Regions from separate parts of the Aquaspirillum sp. LM1 genome, predicted to be linked through region 2. Evidence: predicted binding sites of a transcription regulator. Region 2 holds the regulator's gene; the other holds the start of a gene.
What was found. The regulator sigma-54, encoded in region 2, starts transcription at its own class of promoters, with help from an activator protein. The targets are predictions, from matches to a motif close to CTGGCACGCTTCATGCTT.
Positions count from the first base shown of each region.

Region 1: a site for sigma-54 is predicted at 4,879-4,896, ahead of BXU06_RS04365 (HupE/UreJ family protein). Genes of this name have one in related genera too.

Region 1 is NZ_CP019509.1:983,048-988,817, forward strand. It holds gene BXU06_RS04345 (Rpn family recombination-promoting nuclease/putative transposase) at 1-376, shown strand, start outside; gene BXU06_RS04350 (hypothetical protein) at 667-1,656, shown strand; gene BXU06_RS04355 (nickel-dependent hydrogenase large subunit) at 1,653-3,077, shown strand; gene BXU06_RS04360 (sensor histidine kinase) at 3,084-4,058, shown strand; gene BXU06_RS04365 (HupE/UreJ family protein) at 4,984-5,565, shown strand.
Region 2 is NZ_CP019509.1:371,152-384,294, forward strand. It holds gene BXU06_RS01660 (CHAT domain-containing protein) at 1-157, opposite strand, end outside; gene BXU06_RS01665 (hypothetical protein) at 228-710, shown strand; gene BXU06_RS01670 (DNA-binding transcriptional regulator) at 697-1,014, shown strand; gene BXU06_RS01675 (NAD(P)H-hydrate dehydratase) at 1,271-2,758, opposite strand; gene BXU06_RS01680 (flavin prenyltransferase UbiX) at 2,755-3,387, opposite strand; gene BXU06_RS01685 (Gx transporter family protein) at 3,384-3,914, opposite strand; gene BXU06_RS01690 (NusG domain II-containing protein) at 3,920-4,312, opposite strand; gene rapZ (RNase adapter RapZ) at 4,309-5,139, opposite strand; gene hprK (HPr(Ser) kinase/phosphatase) at 5,120-6,076, opposite strand; gene ptsN (PTS IIA-like nitrogen regulatory protein PtsN) at 6,069-6,530, opposite strand; gene hpf (ribosome hibernation-promoting factor, HPF/YfiA family) at 6,728-7,060, opposite strand; gene BXU06_RS01715 (RNA polymerase factor sigma-54) at 7,253-8,680, opposite strand; gene lptB (LPS export ABC transporter ATP-binding protein) at 8,710-9,438, opposite strand; gene lptA (lipopolysaccharide transport periplasmic protein LptA) at 9,435-9,977, opposite strand; gene lptC (LPS export ABC transporter periplasmic protein LptC) at 9,958-10,533, opposite strand; gene kdsC (3-deoxy-manno-octulosonate-8-phosphatase KdsC) at 10,530-11,054, opposite strand; gene BXU06_RS01740 (SIS domain-containing protein) at 11,075-12,058, opposite strand; gene BXU06_RS01745 (monovalent cation:proton antiporter family protein) at 12,189-13,143, shown strand, end outside.

The DNA.
Region 1 (5,770 bases), 610 kb from region 2:
GGCCGTGCCCGATGCCGAAGAATTGACGAAAGGGATGGATATGCTGGAAACCAATATTGACCGCTGGGAAGCCCAGGCGATTGCCAGGGGGATGGAGCAGGGCATGCTTCAGGGGATGCAGCAGGGAATTGAGAAGGGCATGCAGAAAGGCATTCAGCAGGGCATGCAGAAAGGGGTGCAGCAAGGTATTCAGCAGGGTATGCAACAGGGTGAAGCCTTGTTGCTGCAACGACTGTTGACCCGCCGTTTTGGTGCGCTGTCGGCCACACTGCTGGCCAGCATTGCCGCCGCCACGCCCGCCCAGCTGGAAACCTGGGGCGACCGGGTGCTGGATGCCACGTCGCTGGATGAGGTGTTTGGCGAAACACGGCATTGACGGTGGATTCCACGCCAACAGCAGCCCCATCTAATAAGTAGCTGCAACAAGCCCTTTGCCCCGATGCGTCCCCCGCACAGCGGGCAGCGCACACCCGCGCAGGTGAGCCGCCTAGACCACGTCAGCTTACGGGCCGTGAAGTATGGGGCAGGTGATTATCCTGATCCGTCGCGCCCCAGCCCTGCCCGCCCGCCGTCAGCCCGATATAATGCCTACCTTGCCCTTCCGGATTGCCTGCCCATGCCCGCTGCCTGTTTTCTGCCCTCCCTTCGCCCTACCCCGCCATGCCGATGAAAACCCTGGTCTGGCTGGGTGCGGGGGGCTGTGGCGGGTGTTCGATGTCGCTGCTGACCGCCGAATCGCCCGATTGCCTGACGGCGCTGGCGCAAGCCGGGATCGAGCTGGTCTGGCATCCATCGCTGTCGGCGCTGAGCGGAACCGAGCTGCTGGCCACGCTGGACGCCATGGAAGCGGGTCGGCAGCCGTTGGACATCCTGTGCATTGAAGGTGCGCTGCTGACCGCATTTGCCGGCCAGTGCCAGACCCTGGGCGGTGGCGAACCGCTGGTGGCACGGGTGGCGCGGCTGGCCAGGGTGGCCCAGTGTGTGGTGGCGGTGGGAGGCTGTGCCGCGTTTGGCGGGGTGGGCGCGGCTGACGATGCTGGCATTGGCGGGCGCGGCCTGCAGTTTGATGGCGACCAGCCCGGTGGCGTGCTGGGCGCGGGTTTTATTGCCCGTGGCGGTTTGCCGGTGGTGAATATTGCCGGCTGCCCCACGCACCCCGGCTGGGTGCTGGACACCCTGGCGCTGCTGGCCGCCCACGCCTTGCCCGCCAGCGGGCTGGACAGCCTGCAGCGCCCGCGCTTCTATGCCGACCGGCTGGTGCACCATGGCTGCCCGCGCAACGAGTTTTACGAATTCAAAGCCACTGCCCACGCGCTCGGCCAGCAAGGCTGTCTGATTGAACACCTGGGCTGTCGCGGTACCCAGGCGCACGCCGATTGCAATATCCGCCCCTGGCATGGCGGCAGCTCGTGCCTGAAAGGCGGGTTTTCCTGCATCGACTGCACCGCGCCAGACTTTGCCGCGCCACACCGTCAGCCGCTGACCACGCCCAAACTGGCTGGCCTGCCCACCATCTTGCCATCCGACATGCCCAAAGCCTGGTTTGTGGCGCTGTCGGCGTTGTCCAAGTCGGCCACCCCGGCGCGGCTGCGCCATAACGCCCAGTCTGACCGGCTGGACATTGCCCCCACCCCACCCACAGGAAAACGTCGATGAGCCGCAAGATTCTGGGCCCGTTCAACCGGGTGGAGGGCGATCTGGCGGTTAACCTGACCCTGGACGGCGAACGGGTGAGCAGCGCCCAGGTGACCAGCCCGATGTATCGCGGCTTTGAGCGTGCGCTGGTGGGCCGGCCTTTGGCCGATGCGCTGGTGGTGGTGCCACGCATTTGCGGCATTTGTTCGGTATCGCAGTCGGTGGCGGCGGTGCGGCTGATTCAGGCGCTGACCGGCGTCAGCCCGGCCGCCAACGGCGAGCGGGTGATGAATATTGTCCACGCCTGCGAAAACCTGGCCGACCACCTCACCCATTTTTACCTGTTTTTTGCCCCCGACCTGGCTCACGCCGACTATGCCGGCCAGCCCTGGCACGCCGACTGGGCCGCGCGGCTGGGCAGTGGCGGCCCGGCGGCGCGGCAATGGCTGGCAGCGCGCGCCACCCTGCTGCGCATGGTGGGCTTGCTGGCCGGACGCTGGCCGCACACCCTGGCCCTGCAGCCCGGCGGCGTGACCCGCACGGTGGACGCAGTGGAGCGCCTGCGCCTGCTGGGCTGGCTGGCCGAGGTGCGCCAGTTTGTCGAAACCGTGCTGCTGGGCGTGCCCATCGAACAGATGCTGGCGCTGCAACAGCCAGATGATCTGGACGCGCTGCGCGCCGGGGCTGGCGACGCCGGGCGCTGGCTGCGCGCCGCCGATGCGCTGGACTTTGCCCGGCTGGGCCGGGCGGGCGACCGTTTTCTGGCGTTTGCCGCCTACCACAACCAGGGGAACGCACCGTGGCCAGCCGGGCTGTGGGCCGACGGGCGCGCGCAGCCGCTGGACCTGAGCCTGCTGAGCGAAGATGTCAGCCACAGCTGGTATGAGGCCGCACCGCCGCGTCATCCCGCCGCAGGCGATACCCTGCCCAACCCGCACAAGCACGGCGCTTACAGCTGGAACAAAGCACCACGCCTGGCCGGGTTGCCCGCTGAAACGGGTGCACTGGCCCGCCAGCTGCTGGCGGGCCAACCGTGTCTGACCGCGCTGGTGCGCCAGCACGGCGGCTCGGTGCTCACCCGCCTGCTGGCCCGTCAGATCGAAGCCGCCTGGCTGGTGCAGGCAATTCAGTGCTGGCTGGCCGCGCTGGAACTGTCTGAGCCATTTATCCAACCGCCCACCCACACCCCGCTCACCGATGGCATGGCCGCCGGGCTGACCGAAGCCGCACGCGGCGCACTGGGCCACTGGGCCAGCGTGGAAGGTGGGCGCATCAGCCGTTATCAGATCATTGCGCCAACCAGCTGGAACTTTTCCCCGCGTGACGCCCACGGCCAGCCCGGCCCGCTGGAAATTGCCCTGGAAGGCGTGGCCAATCAGGACGTGCGCATCCAGCATGTGGTGCGTTCGTTTGATCCCTGTATGGTTTGTACGGTGCACTGAACCACCATGAGCTCACCCCGCCTGACCCCCGCCGCCATCAGCGCCGCCCACCTGTCCGACGACACCGCCCTCGACCCTGGCACCTGGAGCGAAGTGGTCAGCAAAATGGACGAAGTGTTTCGCGAGCTGGTGGCCTCGCAAGAAGCGCTGGAAGCCAAACACACCGAACTGGCCGAAGCCCACGACGCGCTCCAGCGCACCCAGGCGCAGCTGGTGCAAGCCGAAAAAATGGCCTCGCTGGGCCGGCTGGTGGCCGGCGTGGCGCATGAACTGAACAACCCGATCAGCTTTGTGCTGGGCAACGCCCACGCCATGCAACGCTATGGCCGCCATCTGAGCGATTATCTGGCCGCCGTACACGCCAGCGAACAAAGCGCCGAACTGGCCGCCCTGCGCCGCCGCCTGCGCATCGATGCCATTCTGGCCGACCTGCCGTCATTAATTGACGGGCTGATGGAAGGCGCAGAACGCTCGGCGGCAATTGTGGACGGCCTCAAGCGCTTTTCCGCCACCGACCGGGGCGGCGCAGAGCGCTTTGACCTGGCCGACGCCGTGCGCCGCTCGGCCCACTGGGTAGAAAAAGCCGCTCCCGCCCAGGTGCAGCTGCGCCTGGACCTGCCAGACAGCCCGGTGATGCTGTGCGGCGCAGCCGGGCGTATCCAGCAGGTACTGATCAACCTGCTGCAAAACGCCGTGGACGCCACCGCCGGCCAACCCGCGCCCAAGGTCAGCGTCAGCCTGCACCTGGCCGACGGCTGCGCCTGGGTGCGGGTGGCCGACAACGGCCCTGGCCTGTCGCCTGCCGTGCAGCAGCGGCTGTTTGAGCCGTTTTTCACCACCAAGCCGGTGGGCGAAGGCACGGGGTTGGGGCTGTCCATCAGCTTTGGCATCGTCGAGCAGCATGGCGGCCAGCTGCGTGCCGACAATGCAGCAGAAGGCGGTGCCTGCTTTACCCTGCGCCTGCCGCTGGCTGATGGCTAAAGGATACGCTGAAAAAATCGTCATTCCTGAGCAGGCGGGAATCCAGAGTGTTGATTTTGCTGGGTATTGCTTTTGGCAAAAACGATTTTTCTGAATCAATTCAGCGTGACCCTAGACCTCTTTCGGCATGCGCCTCACCTCACGTGTCGTTCCCGCGCAGGCGGGAACCCAGACGGTGCCACATCGTGCGCCGTGGGGGATTGGCATCGTGGGGTGGTGAGAGCACGCACCTGCTGCACGCTGTGGATGCTTCTGGATTCCCGCCTGCGCGGGAATGACGGGGTGAAGTGCGGCGGGTGGTTGGCTGTGGCAAAGCAAGACAAAGATTTGTTTTAACAGAACAAATTGAGATGCCCGACGTCAGCTTGCTCACATATGCCCTTGCGTTTCAAGGTGATGGGTGATTAGACCTTTTTCGGCATGAGCCTGGCCTCACGTGTCGTTCCCGCGCAGGCGGGAACCCAGGCTGCGCCACATCGTGCGCCGTGGGGGGTTGGCATTGTGGGGTGGGGTGCGGACTGTGCCCCTGTGTTTCAACGTGACTGATTACTAGCCAGGACTGTTCGCCACATTTTGTAAGCACTTCTTAAGGGCGAGCGGCTTGGCTGAAAACCGGTTAGCAGGATTCCATATTGTGTGCCAAGTGATTAGACTGTAATCAAGCTTGACCCAGGGCCAGCGCCTTGCCGTGGCCGCCCAGCCAGCGCAAAAGCCACAGCCCATCCGCCAAGCCAGTGATTTTATGCTGTTAATCCCACATGCCAGTGCTTTGCCGGGGCAAGCGGGGCCATCTGCCATTTCCCCTCCCATCCCGGCGGGCCTGGCACGCTTCGTGTAACAGCGTACAGTTGGATGTAATTCTGATAACGGGCGGCCCAGCAGTACCGCGCTGGCCACAACCCAAGCCCACTTTCAAGAGGATGATATGGTGAAACTTCGCTCCGCCCTGGCCGTGCTGGCCACCCTGGCCGCCCCGCTGGCTGTTGCCCACACCGGCGCGCATGAACATTTCGACCTGTTTGCCGGCCTGGCCCACCCCATTTCCGGTGCCGACCACCTGCTGGCCATGGTGGCCGTGGGCATCTGGGGTGCCATGCTGGGCGGCTCGGCCCGGCTGGCGCTGCCGGCCAGCTTTGTGCTGGCCATGCTGCTGGGCGGCGTCGCTGGCCATCTGGGCCTGAACCTGCCCGCCATCGAAACCGGCATTGCCCTGTCGGTGCTGGTGCTGGGTCTGATGGTGTCGCTGGCCGTGCGCGTGCCCACTCTGGCTGCCGTGGCCATGATCGCCGGCTTTGCCCTGTTCCACGGCTACGCCCATGGTGCCGAAGCCCCGGCTGGCGGCAGCTTCTGGCTGTACGGCGCTGGCTTTGCCGCCGTCACCGCGCTGCTGCATCTGGCCGGCTTTGGCCTGGGCCAAAGCCTGGTGAATCGTAGCCGTGTGCTGCTGCAAGTCATCGGCGGCGGCATGGCGCTGACCGGCGGCCTGCTGCTGGGTGGCGTGCTGTAACGCACACGCCGCTCACGGTGCGCAGCCCTGTTGGAGGGCGACGTGCCGTGAGCGGCACGCCGGGCACTATCGGTTGATGGTGGTGGCGGGGATATCACTGCGATTACTTTCCTATATTTTCCTATCGGTATTGCATGCCAATACGCTGTGGCTGCGTGACAGTGATCAGCGCAAATCTGGGCATGACATCACCCTGCACATCTCG
Region 2 (13,143 bases):
CATCACTGTCCTGCAATTCAACCCGAGCCACGCTGGCACCATCACCACGCGCGCCAGCGTTCAGCGCAAAACTGACACCGCGCCAGCCAGAAGCCCCCAGCGGGCTTGTCGCCTCCAGTGGATTCAACGCCGTGCCGGATATTTCCAGGGTAACCATGCCATTTTCCTTGCTGATGGGATAATCAGCACAGCATAGCGGCTTTTGCTCTCAGAGGGTCTAACAGGGGATGACAGCACGAGGCCCGGCGAGATTTTTCCCTCTGCTCCAGCGTCTGCGCCAGATTCTGGCCAGACTCAAAGCGGTGGGTGGCCAGCACTTCGCTGATGCGGCCATTGAAACGTTCAAACCATTCCATCTCCTTGCGTTTATACGGGTATCCCGCATAATTCAATTCATGTACACGGTCACTGAAACCCCAGAATTCCAAGCTCAGGCTCGCAGAGTTTGGTCAGACGACGAACTTGACGGCTTTATTGAGTGGATTGCTTGCAACCCACTTTCCGGGGATGTGATTCCGGGTACGGAGGGTGCGCGCAAAGTACGCTGGGCAGCGCAAGGCAAGGGTAAGCGAGGCGGCGCGCGCGTCATCTATTTCAACATACTGGAAGATGGCGTCATTGTGCTACTGGCGGTCTATGTGAAATCTGAGCAATCCACCATCCCCGCTAAAGCTGTTAAAGGAGCGAAACATGGGTATGAAGAATCTTGATATTGAAAAGGTTGCCAAAGCGATAGAGGTCGATGCCGGTCAGTCCATCGAAGGGCTGCGCGAATCCTTGGCGCAAGCCAGGGCGGGTATTGTCGGGCGCGTGACCACGCCTGAGCAAATCCTGGTGCGCCAGGCGCGGGAGAAGTCCGGACTGACGCAGGCCGCGTTCGCTGAACGGATTGATACGCCGGTAGCAACGTTGCGCGACTGGGAGCAGGGGCGCTTCACGCCGCCCGGCGCTGTGGCCTGCCTGTTGCGCCTGATCATCAAGCATCCCGAGCTGACACACGAACTCACCGCCTGACCTCTGCGCGCTCCGGCGACGCCATCGGGCTGTGGCCTATCTGGTTACGGTGGGTGTCAAACGGCCTTGATCACCATACCGCTCTCGCGCACCCGTTCACCCCATTGTGCAAAATGCGATGCCTAAGTCGCTAAAAACTTTGGCCAGCTCGTCCGAGTCAATGGGCCAATGCTCACGGGTTTGAGCGGGCTTCTTGTCCGCTAAACCGGCCTGTTACACCCTTGAAGCCCGGATGACCAGACTGCCGCACATCCGCTTAACCGTTGGCAGCCGGATGCAGCCAGCGGTTAAGCTCCGCCCGTGCGGCCTGGGCTGTTTCGCTGGCCGTCAGCCCGACCGGACCCACGCCGCGTCGGGCCAGGCGCTCTGCCCCGCGCCCGGCCAGCCAGCAGGCCATTGCAGAGGCGTCAAAGGCCGGGCAGCCCTGGGCCATCAGGCCGGCAATCAGCCCGGTCAGGGTGTCGCCCTGGCCTGCGGCGGCCATGCCGGCGTGGCCGGTGGGGTTCAGCCGGTAGTGGCCACCTGGGCGGGCAATCAGGCTGCCTGCCCCCTTAAGCACTACCACCGCCTGAAACCGCTCGGCCAGCGCGCGGGCGCTGCCAATGCGGTCTGCCTGGCTGTCGGCCACACTGCTGCCCAGCAGGCGGGCGGCTTCGCCGGGGTGCGGGGTCAGCACACAGGGAGCGGGATGCTGGCGTACCCGTTCGGCCAGCGCCGGGTGATGGGCCAGCAGATTGAGCGCATCGGCGTCCAGCACGCAGGGCAGCGGCTGTTCCAGCGCGTGTTCCAGCAGCAGCGCAGCGCTGGTGGCAGTGCCCAGGCCGGGGCCGATGGCCAGCACCGACAGGTCGGGCTGTTCCAGCAGGCTGGCGGCGTCGCGCAGCATCAGTTCCGGATACAGCGGGTCCAGCGGCGGGCACTCGCCGGCAAAGCCGGCAAACACCTTGCCGGCTCCACTGAGCAGGGCGGCACGGGCGGCCAGCAACACCGCACCGCCCATGCCGGATGCGCCGCCGAGCACGGCCACGCTGCCGTAATCGCCCTTGTGGCTGTTGCCGGCGCGCTGCAGCGCATCCAGCGCCAGGCTGTCAGGCAGGTTCAGCGCGCCGCAATTGGCCGGCCAGGGGGGGCACCAGTCTTCTGGCAGGCCAAGGGCGGCCAGGGTGATGTCGCCGCTGTAGTCGCGGCCATCGCCGGTGTACAGCCCCGGTTTTGGGCAGATAAAGGTCAGCGTGGCGTCGGCGCGTACCGCCACCGGCTTGGGCATGCCGCTCCAGGCGTCCAGGCCGGATGGGCAGTCCAGCGCCAGAATCGGGCAGTCCAGGTCATTCAGCCGCTCGACGGTGCGCCGCGCCGAATCCTGCAGGGGCCGGCTCAGGCCAATGCCAAACAGGCCATCCAGCGCCAGCGCATAGCCTTGCGCCTGATCCCAGCCGGACAGTACCTGTCCGCCTGCCGCCCGAAAGGCGCTGAGCGCGGCAATGGCTTCCATGCTGCCGGGCTCGCCCATGGGCAGCAGTGCATCCACCCGGTAGCCACGCGCCAGCAGCAGCGCGCCGGCCACCAAGGCGTCGCCGCCATTATTACCGCGCCCGGTGACGGCCAGCACGCTGGCGCTGGCCGGGTAGCGGGCACCAATCCATTCGGCAATGGCCAGGCCGGCGCGGGCCATCAGGTTGACGCCGGCCTCGGCGGCGGCGGTTTCAATCGAGCGGATGGTGGTCAGGTCAAACAGCGGCATCATGAGCGGGACTCTCCCCAGCGCGGCATCAGCTGGTGCGGGATATGCAGTTGGTCGAGGATGCGGGCGACAACAAAGTCGACCATATCCGCCACCGAGGTGGGATGGGTGTAAAAGCCGGGGCTCGGCGGCAGGATCACCACGCCCAGCCGGGCCAGGCTAAGCAGGTTTTCCAGATGGATCACCGACAGCGGGGTTTCCCGTGGCACCAGGATCAACGGGCGTTTTTCCTTGATGCTGACGTCTGCCGCCCGTTCAATCAGGCTGTCGCTCAGGCCATGGGCAATCGCCGCCAGCGTGCCCATCGAGCACGGGCATACCACCATGGCGTCTGCCGGATTGGAGCCGGATGCCGGCGGGGCAAACCATTCTTCGCGGCCAAACACCGACAGCCGCTCGCCACAGCCGTATTGTTCGCGCCACAGCGCTTGCAGCGCCTTGGGCTGGCTGGGCAGGGTCAGCTGCATTTCCTGCTGGGCGACAATCTGCGCCGCCTGCGAGTACAGCAGCCAGACCCGGCAGCCGGCAGCCAGCAGGTGTTCCAGCAGGCGCACGCCATACGGCAGGCCGGAGGCACCCGTCAAGGCCAGGGTGATGGTGAGAGGGGAAGCCGGAGGGGAAGAAGCAGTCATCGGAGTGGATCGTTTTTCAGCAAAAGGGCGCACACCAGGCCATTGACCAGACCGGTCAGCCAGGCGGCCAGGGCAAAAGGCGGCACAAAATACAAAATGCCGTCAGAGGGAATCAACCACAGCCGCGCCAGCGCCAGCTGGCCGGCCACATGACAAAATGCCGCCACCAGGCTCAGGCTGACTGGGCCAAACAGCCGGCGCGGCAGCAGCCGGTACGCCAGCCCCAGCCCGGCCAGGCTGCACAGCCCGCCGGTCAGGCTGAGAAAAAAGCCGGGGGTGAACAAGCTGCCCAGCAGCAGGCTGGCCGCCAGAATGCGCATCAGGCTGACACTGACCGCCACCCGCCAGCCAAACCGGGTCAGCGCCAGCAGGGTGATGATATTGGCCAGCCCCGGCTTCAGACCGGGCAGCGGGGTGGGAATGCCGGCGTCAACCAGCGACAGTACCACGGCCAGCGCGGCCAGTTGCGCCACGCGCAGGTCGTCGGCGTGGGCGGTGAGGGTCAGGGTGGGAGGGGGTGTCGGCATGCAAGTCAGAAGTTCAGGCTATCGTAGGGCGCATGGCGGCGGGGAATATCAATGGCGGTGCGGTTGGGCAGGCACAGTGCGGTCTGGCCGGGGCGGCTGAGCCAGCCCTGGCGCACACAATACTGGCGTGGACTGGGGTCGCGCAGGATGCGCACCCGACCACTGGCAATCTGCACTTCGGTGGTGCCCAGCGGACCAGGGACTTCAATCCGGCGATCGTGACGCAGGCTCAGTGTGGCAAACACCTGGCCGTTGGCGCGAATCACCACGGTTTCGGCAATGCCATCCTGCCAGAAGCTGACAAAACAGCCCACCACCACAGCGGCCCCGGCCAGCAGCATCAGCCCATCACCAGGGGAGAGCAGCGGCAGCAGCCGGTTGAGCTGGGTGGGTCTCACAGTTGACGATGGCGAATCAGCACCTGCTCGTCGGCAAATGCACTGGCCAGGCGTTGAGCCAAGTAGACCGACCGATGCTGCCCGCCGGTGCAGCCCACCGCCACGGTGAGGTAGCTGCGGTTGTCGCGGGAGAATTCCGGCAGCCAGCGCGCCACCAGGCTGCGGATGTCTTCAAACATCATTTCCACCTGCGGCTCGGCGGCCAGAAAATGTGCCACCGGCTCATCCAGCCCGGTGTATGGGCGCAGCTGCGGATCGTAGTAAGGGTTGGGCAGGCAGCGCACGTCAAACACAAAGTCGGAATCCAGCGGAATGCCATGCTTGAAGCCAAACGACTGCACAATCAGCGTCAGCCGCGAATTGTCGGCGTCCACCAGCTGGCGCACCCAGCCACGCAGCTGGTTGGCGCTGAGGTCGCTGGTGTCGATGCGCTGGCTGAGCTCGTGAATCGGTGCCAGCATCTCGCGTTCTTTTTCGATGCACTCGGGGATGGTCAGCCCCTCTTCCGACAGCGGATGACGACGGCGCGTTTCGGAAAAACGCTTGATCAGTGTTTCGGTTTTGGCTTCCAGAAACAACAGGCGCAGGTCGATATCCAGCTTGCGCAGCTGATGCACGGCAGTGGGAAACAGCGACAGCATCGGCGCGCTGCGGGTATCCACGCTGATGGCCACCCGCTGGTAATGGTAGGCATGGATATTTTCCACCAGCTGCGGCAGCAGGGTGGAGGGCAGATTGTCAACGCAGTAAAAGCCGGAGTCTTCCAGAATTTTCAGGGCGACCGACTTGCCTGAGCCAGACAATCCGCTAATCAGGATCAGTTGCATGTTCCTGCTCTCGAAGGAAACGGGTTTGACGTTCGATAAAGTCGCGGGTGCTATCGATGCCGCGCAGCTGCAGGATGTAGTTGCGTACCGCGGCTTCTACCAGCACAGCCAGATTGCGCCCGGCGGCCACCGGCAGGGTGACCTTGCGCACCGCCACATCCAGAATATCCTGGGTTTCGCTCTGGATATTCAGCCGGTCGAGCTCGCGCATGGATTGATCGGTGGCCTTGACCAGATGGATGATCAGCTTGAGCACTTTTTTCGGTCGCACGGCGGTTTCGCCAAAAATGGTGCGGATGTTCAGAATACCCAGGCCGCGTACTTCCAGAAAATCGCGCAGCACGTCCGGACAGCGGCCTTCCAGCGTTTCCGGGCCAATGCGGTACAGCTCGACCGCATCGTCGGCCACCAGGCCATGGCCGCGCGAAATCAGGTCGAGCGCCAGCTCGCTCTTGCCCATCGACGATTCGCCGGCAATCAGCACGCCCACTTCCAGCACGTCCAGAAATACCCCATGCATGATGGTGGACGCAGCCAGCACCCTGGCCAGGTAAATGCGCAGCACATCCATCAGATAGGGCGATGGCTGGGACGAGGTCATCAGCGGCACATTGTGCTGTTCGCAGTAGCTGCGCAGCCCCTTGGGCAGGGCTTGATCGTTAGCGACGATAATGGCCGAGATGGCCAGGGAAAACAGCTGGTCGAGCATGCGCTTGCCCTCTTCGGGCGATTGCGCGTTGAGGTACTGCACTTCGGCCAGGCCAAACACTTGCACACTATTGGGGTGAATCAGATTGACGTGGCCCACCAGCGCCAGGGTGGGACGCTGGTCGTCGGTATGGATGCGATGATCGCCCCCCGACGTGCCGGCCACCCAGACCAGGTCAAGCTTGTTAACGTTGTCATTGAACAGACGGCGAACGCTGATGCTAGGCATGGGCAGGCCACTCGGCCAGCAGGCGGTACGCGGTGGCCGCGTCGGCGACGGTCAACAGCGTTTCGCGCAGCTGGCGGTTGGAAAATCGGTGGGCCAGTTCGGACAATACCTGCAGGTGCAAGTCATTGGCCTGATCGGGCACCAGCAGGACAAACAGGCTTTGCACCGGTTTGCCATCGGGTGAATCATAAGGAATCGGCGCTTTCAGCCGGATATAGGCCCCGGTGGCTTCTTTCAGCCCCTTGGCCCGGCCATGCGGAATGGCCACGCCCTGACCCAGACCGGTTGACCCGAGTTTTTCTCGGGCAAACAGACAGTCGAACACATCGCTGCGGGCGATGCCATGGCTGTTTTCAAACAGGATGCCGACCTGCTCGAACACGCGTTTCTTGCTGGAAACATCCAGATCCAGCAGCACATGTTCGGGGGACAGGATTTTGGCAATCAAACTCATTGCGTGACCCACGCTTTCACGGAACCGCGCCATTCTACGCCGGTTTGATCCGGCTGGGCAGCGTGCGCATCTGCGCTGCTGACATGGCTGGGAAGAAGGAACGGGCGGAAACCCGCAGGTTTCCGCCGTAGTGGATATCTGGCCGGGAGGAAACCCGACCGCGCCGCCACTTGGGCGCTCATGCCGCCAAGCGGGCTTTAGGCCTCGGTCGGAGCCTGCACCACAGCGGCCTTGTCTGCCGGGTGGTGGTCGGTCAGTTTTTCCTTGTATTTGAGCACCTGGCGGTCCAGCTTGTCAGCCAGGGCGTCCAGGGCGGCGTACATGTCGCTGCTGCTGGCCTCGACATGAATGTCCTTGCCTTTGAGGTGAACGTTCACCTCGGCTTTTTGTTCCAGTTTGTCTACCGACAAGGTCACGGCGACAGAAGTGACGTTATCGACATGACGGGTGATGCGTTCGAGCTTGGCTTCAATGTAGTCGCGCAGCGCGGGGGTAACGTCGAGGTGAATGCCGGTGATTTTCAGGTTCATAACCTTACTCCTTCCTGGAAAAACGCCACGTCCAACGGGACGGGCCGGGTTGAAGCTGTGCGGCGGGACAAGGCCCGCCGCGTGGCCGGCAGGGAGTGGCCTGATGCCCAGGCCGGTCTCCGTCATACTTTCATCGGCCGGCCCACAGCCGGCTTGAGGCCGTGGCACTCAGGCCACGGCGGAACAACATGATCAGATCGACTTGCGCAGGTTGACCGGCGGAATCTGCATGGCTTCGCGGTACTTGGCCACCGTCCGCCGCGCCACCTGAATGCCTTCAGCGCCCAGCATATCAGCCAATGCCGAATCGGAAAGCGGTTTTTTCGGGTCTTCGTTGCCAATCAGCAGGCGCAGCCGCGCCTTGATGGCAGTGGCCGAGCATTCTCCGCCGGAATCGGTTTCCAGCGCGCTGCCGAAGAAATATTTCAGTTCGAAGATACCCCGTGGACATAAAAGGAATTTTTGCGTGGTCACCCGCGAGATGGTGGATTCGTGCAGGCCAAGTTCGTCGGCAATGTCGCGCAGCACCAGCGGGCGCATGCCCACCTCGCCCAGCTCAAAAAACTGTTGCTGGCGCGCCACGATGGCCTCGGATACGCGCAGGATGGTGTCAAAGCGCTGCTGCACATTGCGGATCAGCCATTTGGCTTCCTGCAACTGCGCAGTCAGCTGCGAGCCGCCTTCGCGGTGGTGTTGCAGCAGATGGGCGTACAGCGAATTCACCCGCAGCTTGGGCATCGCCGCCGGGTTGAGCTGGGCGCGCCAGCCTTCCGGGCCTTTGTGCACCATCACGTCGGCCACGATGTACTGGGTGTTGTCGCGACCAAAACCGGCCGCCGGGCGCGGGTTGAGCGAGGCCACCAGCAGGGTGACCGCCTTGAGCATGTCGTCGTCACAGTGCAGCTGGCGCTTGAGCTTGTTGAAATCGCGGTGCGCCAAGAGCGACAGGTGTTCGTTGATCAGCACCTTGGCCAGCGTGCGCACCGGACTGTCCGGCAGGATGGCCAGTTGCAGGGTCAGCGACTCGGCCAGCGAGCGGGCCCCCACGCCCGCCGGTTCAAACTGCTGCAACAGGCGCAGGCCCACTTGCAGTTCGTCGGCGTCCACGCCGAGCTCTTCCGGCAGGTGGGCGGCGAGTTCTTCCAGCGACTGGGTGAGATAGCCATCGTCGTCGAGTTCTTCGATCAGGAAGGTGACCACGGCGCGGTCGCGCGCTTGCAGCGCGTGTTCGGCCACCTGGTCAAGCAGGTGCTCGCGCAGGGTTTTTTCCGCCACCATATTGGCGTGCGGGTCGAAATCGTCGTCGTGGTTGCCCGAACCGCTGCTGGACCAGTCGGACAGCTCCAGCGAATCGGCTGGGCCGTCGTCGTCGCGGCTGGGCTCTGGCGCGTCGTTATTGTCGTTGCCGGGCGTGTCGGCGCTGCTGGCCGGGGTGTCCGCCGTATTGGGCAGGGGATCGGGCTGGCCTTCGTCACGCTCCAGCATCGGGTTGTCGTGCAGGATGTTTTCAATTTCCTGCTGCAAGTCCAAGGTGGAAAGCTGCAAGAGCCGGATCGACTGTTGCAGTTGCGGGGTCAGGGTCAGCTGCTGGCTGACTTTAAGTTGCAGGCTCTGTTTCATTACGCGGGCTTCATCACGCTGTCACACGCCTACAGGCGGAAATGTTCACCAAGATACACCCGTCTGACGTTTTCGTCGCTCACCAGTTCGTCGGGGCGGCCTTTGGCCAGCACGGAACCTTCGTTGATAATGTAGGCATGATCACAGATCGACAAGGTCTCGCGGACGTTGTGATCGGTAATCAGCACGCCGATATTGCGTTCCCGCAGGTAGGCAATGATTTTTTGAATGTCCAGCACGGCAATCGGATCCACGCCGGCAAACGGCTCATCCAGCAGGATGAAGCGCGGGCGGGTGGCCAGCACCCGGGCGATTTCCACCCGGCGGCGCTCGCCGCCAGACAGGGCCAGTGCTGGCGATTCGCGCAGGTGGCCGATATTGAGTTCGTCCAGCAGGCTGGTCAGCTCGTTTTCGGCGTCTTCGCCGCGCCGACCGGCAATTTCCAGAATGGCCAGGATGTTTTCCTCGACCGTCATCTTGCGAAAGATCGATGCTTCCTGCGGCAGATAGCCCAGCCCCATGCGCGCACGCTGATGGATGGGCAGATGGCGGATATCATGCTGATCGATGCGCATTTCGCCACCATCAGCGCTGACCAGGCCAACAATCATGTAAAAACTGGTGGTTTTACCGGCACCATTGGGGCCGAGCAGGCCGACCACTTCGCCACTGCTGATATCCAGCGAGACATCCTTGACCACCGTGCGCTTGCCATAGCGCTTGTTCAGGTGGTGTACCGAGAGCACGCTGCGGCTCATTGGCCATCCTTTTTCTTGGGCTGCAAAATCACCGTCACCCGCCCGCCGCTGCCCTTGGCCGGGCTGGCACCGCCGGTGGGGCCGTTGGCGATGAAGGTTTCATCCTTGGTATTGTAGACCAGGGTCTGCCCCATCACGATGTCCTGGCCACGCTTGACTCTGGCGTTGTCGAACAGTTTAACCAGATTTTTACCGCTGTCGTATTCAATCCGCTGGCCCTGGGCGTCCATCCATTCATTTTTGCCGTCGATTTTCTGGCGGAAAGTGGCCGGGTTGCCGTGAGCCACGGCCAGATCGCCGCCGTTTTTGTCCTGGGTGACCGTCACCTGGGCGGCGCGCAGCAGAATGGTGCCCTGGGTGACCACCACATTGCCCTCGTAAACGGTGATGCCTTTAAGCTGATCCAGGCTGGCGCGGTCGGCTTCGATCTGGATGGGTTTGTCGCGGTCGCCCTGCTCGGCCAGGCTGTGGGCAGAAACGGCAGTCAGCGCCATGGCCAGCAGGCCGGACAGCAGGCGGTCATTGACGGGTCGGAACATGGGTTACCTTTACCTTGGACAGCAGTTTGACCTGCTGGGTGACATCGTTGTAAGTGAAGCCAGTGCTGCGCACCACGCTGGGGCCACGGCTGAGCACCGACAGCGCCGGCGAACGGGCGGTACGCTGCTCGGTGTCAATGGTCAGCTGGCTGCTGACCAGTTTGGCGGTGTCCTGCCCTGGGCTGTAACGCAATACGGTGACCTGACCTGGAAACTGGCTGATGCGGGTTTTCGGGTTATAGCGGCCATTGTCGCCGATGATTTCCAGTTGCAGCACGGCACCGGCGTACTGGCGCAAATGCGGGCGCAGCAAATGAATGGTGGGGTCATTGGGTTGCTGCCAGGCCTGCTGGCCGCTCAGGTGCTGTTTAACCTGGCCCTGGGCGTCAAATACCGTGGCGGTAAAGCCTTCCACCACGTAGTCTGGCGCTTCGGCGCGCTTGTCATGGCTGACGCTGGCGCTGAGCCAGTCGGTCAGCGACTGCAGCCAGAAGGTCAGCCCGGCCAGCAACGCCAGCAGCACCAGCGGAAACAGTTTGTTAGGGCGACGGTTCATGCCAGATACACTGCCAGCGCGTCATCCAGCTTGCCCTGGGCGTGCAGGATCAGTTCGCACAGCTCGCGCACTGCGCCGCGCCCGCCGGCGCTGCCGGTCACGTAATGGGCGTGGCTGCGCACCAGATTGGGCGCATCTGGCACCGCCACGGCAAAGCCCACCTGGCGCATCACCGGCAAATCAATCACATCGTCGCCAATATAGGCACAGTCTGCCGCGCTCAGCCCGGTATCGGCCAGCAGCTGGGCAAACGCCTCGGCCTTGTTGCCTATCCCCTGATACACATGCGCCACGCCCAGCGCCTGGGCGCGCACTTCCACACAGCGCGCCTTGCGGCCACTGATAATGGCCAGCGCCACACCGCTTTTGCGCAGCAGGGTGAGGCCCAGGCCATCCTGCGAATTGAACGCCTTGAGCTCGTCGCCGCTGTCGGTGAGGTAGATGCTGCCGTCGGTCAGCACGCCATCCACGTCCATCACCAGCATTTTGACCGGCCTGGCCAGGGTTTGTACTGTCTGCATAAGCTTTGAATTATCCTGTGTCACACCACGCCCGCGCGCAGCAGATCGTGCATATTGAGCGCGCCCACCAGCAGGCCGGCGGCATCGAGTGCCAAAAGTCCGTTGATCTTGTCCTGCTCCATCCGCTGCAGTGCCTCGGCGGCTAGCCGGTCGGCGGCAATGCTGCGGGGGGTTGGGTTCATCACCTCACCCACCGCGCGGCCCAGGTCAAACTGGCCACGGTCGAGCAGGCGGCGCAAGTCGCCGTCGGTAAACACCCCCAGCAGCCGCTGATTGGCGTCGCACACGGCGGTCATGCCTAAGCCCTTGCGGCTGATTTCGTACAGCGCATCTTTCAGCGCGGTGTCCGGCCCCACCTTGGGCAGCGCCTCGCCGCTGTGCATCACGTCGGCCACCCGCACCAGTAGGCGCTTGCCCAGGCTGCCGCCAGGGTGGGACAGGGCAAAGTCTTCCTCACGAAAATTCCGGGCGTCCAGCAGGGTAAGCGCCAGCGCATCGCCCAGCGCCAGCGCCGCCGTGGTGCTGGCCGTGGGGGCCAGCCCCAGCGGGCAGGCTTCGCGGCTGACGGCGGCGTCCAGATGGACGTCGGCCTCACGGGCCAGGGTGGAACCGGGTCGTCCGGTAATAGCCAGCAGGGCAATGCCCTTGCGCCGCAAGGCGGGCAGCAAGGCGATCAACTCGCTGGTTTCGCCTGAATTGGATAAGGCCAGCACCGCATCCTGCGCGGTGATCATCCCCAGATCGCCATGCGCGGCTTCTGCCGGGTGCATGAAAAAGGACGGCGTGCCGGTAGAGGCCAGCGTGGCGGCAATCTTGCGGCCAATATGGCCCGACTTGCCCATGCCGGTGACCACCACCCGGCCCTGACAGGCCAGGATGGCATCCACCGCACGTAAAAAAACCACATCCAGGCGGGCGGATACCGTCTGGATGGCCTCCGCCTCGGTGGCCAGCACATCGCGGGCCAGCGCCAGGCGGTGCAGGGAAACAGCATCTTCAGTCATACAGCCATCACACGGTATTACCGCAGGTCAACAAGACCGCAAGTATAACCAAGTTATAATGCCCCCGCATCGCGCCCATGGCGCTTACCGGTTGGCCTGACCAACCGCCCGATGGAGAAAATCGCCGCTCATGCATTCGCTTGCCCCTGTTGTTGCCATTTTGCTGGCTGCCGTTCTGGTGGTGGTCTTGTGCCGCCTCTTGCGGGTGCCGGCCATGCTGGGCTATCTGCTGGTGGGCTTTATTGTTGGCCCTGGCGGCTTGCAGCTGATAGCCGATACCGCGCAAACCCGCTTTCTGGGTGAAATCGGCATTGTGTTCCTGATGTTCACCATTGGTCTGGAGTTCAGCCTGGCCAAGCTGCGCGCCATGCGTCAGATTGTGTTTGGCCTGGGTGCGGCGCAGGTGGTAGTCACCCTGCTGGTGGTGATGGCGCTGGTGGTGATGGCTGGTGCCTCGCCGCTCACTGGCTTTGCCCTGGGCTCGGTGGCGGCGCTGTCGTCCACGGCGATTGTCTCCAAGCTGCTCACCGAACGGCTGGAGCTCAACGCCCCGCATGGCCAGCTGTCGATTGGCGTGTTGCTGTTTCAGGACTTGGCGGTGGTGCCGCTGCTGATCCTGATTCCGGCGTTTGCCTCGCATTCTGCCCATCTGTGGCAGGACCTGGGCCTGGCGGCGCTGAAAGTGGGCGGCGTGATGGTGCTGCTGTTCAGCATTGGCCAGCGGGTGATGCGGCCATGGTTTCATCTGGTGGCGCGTCAGCGCTCGTCCGAACTGTTCATGATCAATGTGTTGCTGGTGACGCTGGGCGTCTCCTACCTCACCGAACTGTCTGGCCTGTCGCTGGCGCTGGGGGCGTTTGTCGCCGGCATGCTGATTGCCGAAACCGAATACCGCTATCAGGTGGAAGAAGACATCAAGCCCTTCCGCGATATCCTGCTGGGCTTTTTCTTTGTCACCATCGGCATGCGCCTGGATGTGTCGGTGCTGACCGAGCAATTTACCCTGGTGCTGGTGTTTGGTGTCTTTCTGGTGCTGGGCAAGGCGCTGTTGATGTTTGCCATTGCCCGCTTGTTTCAGTACAAGT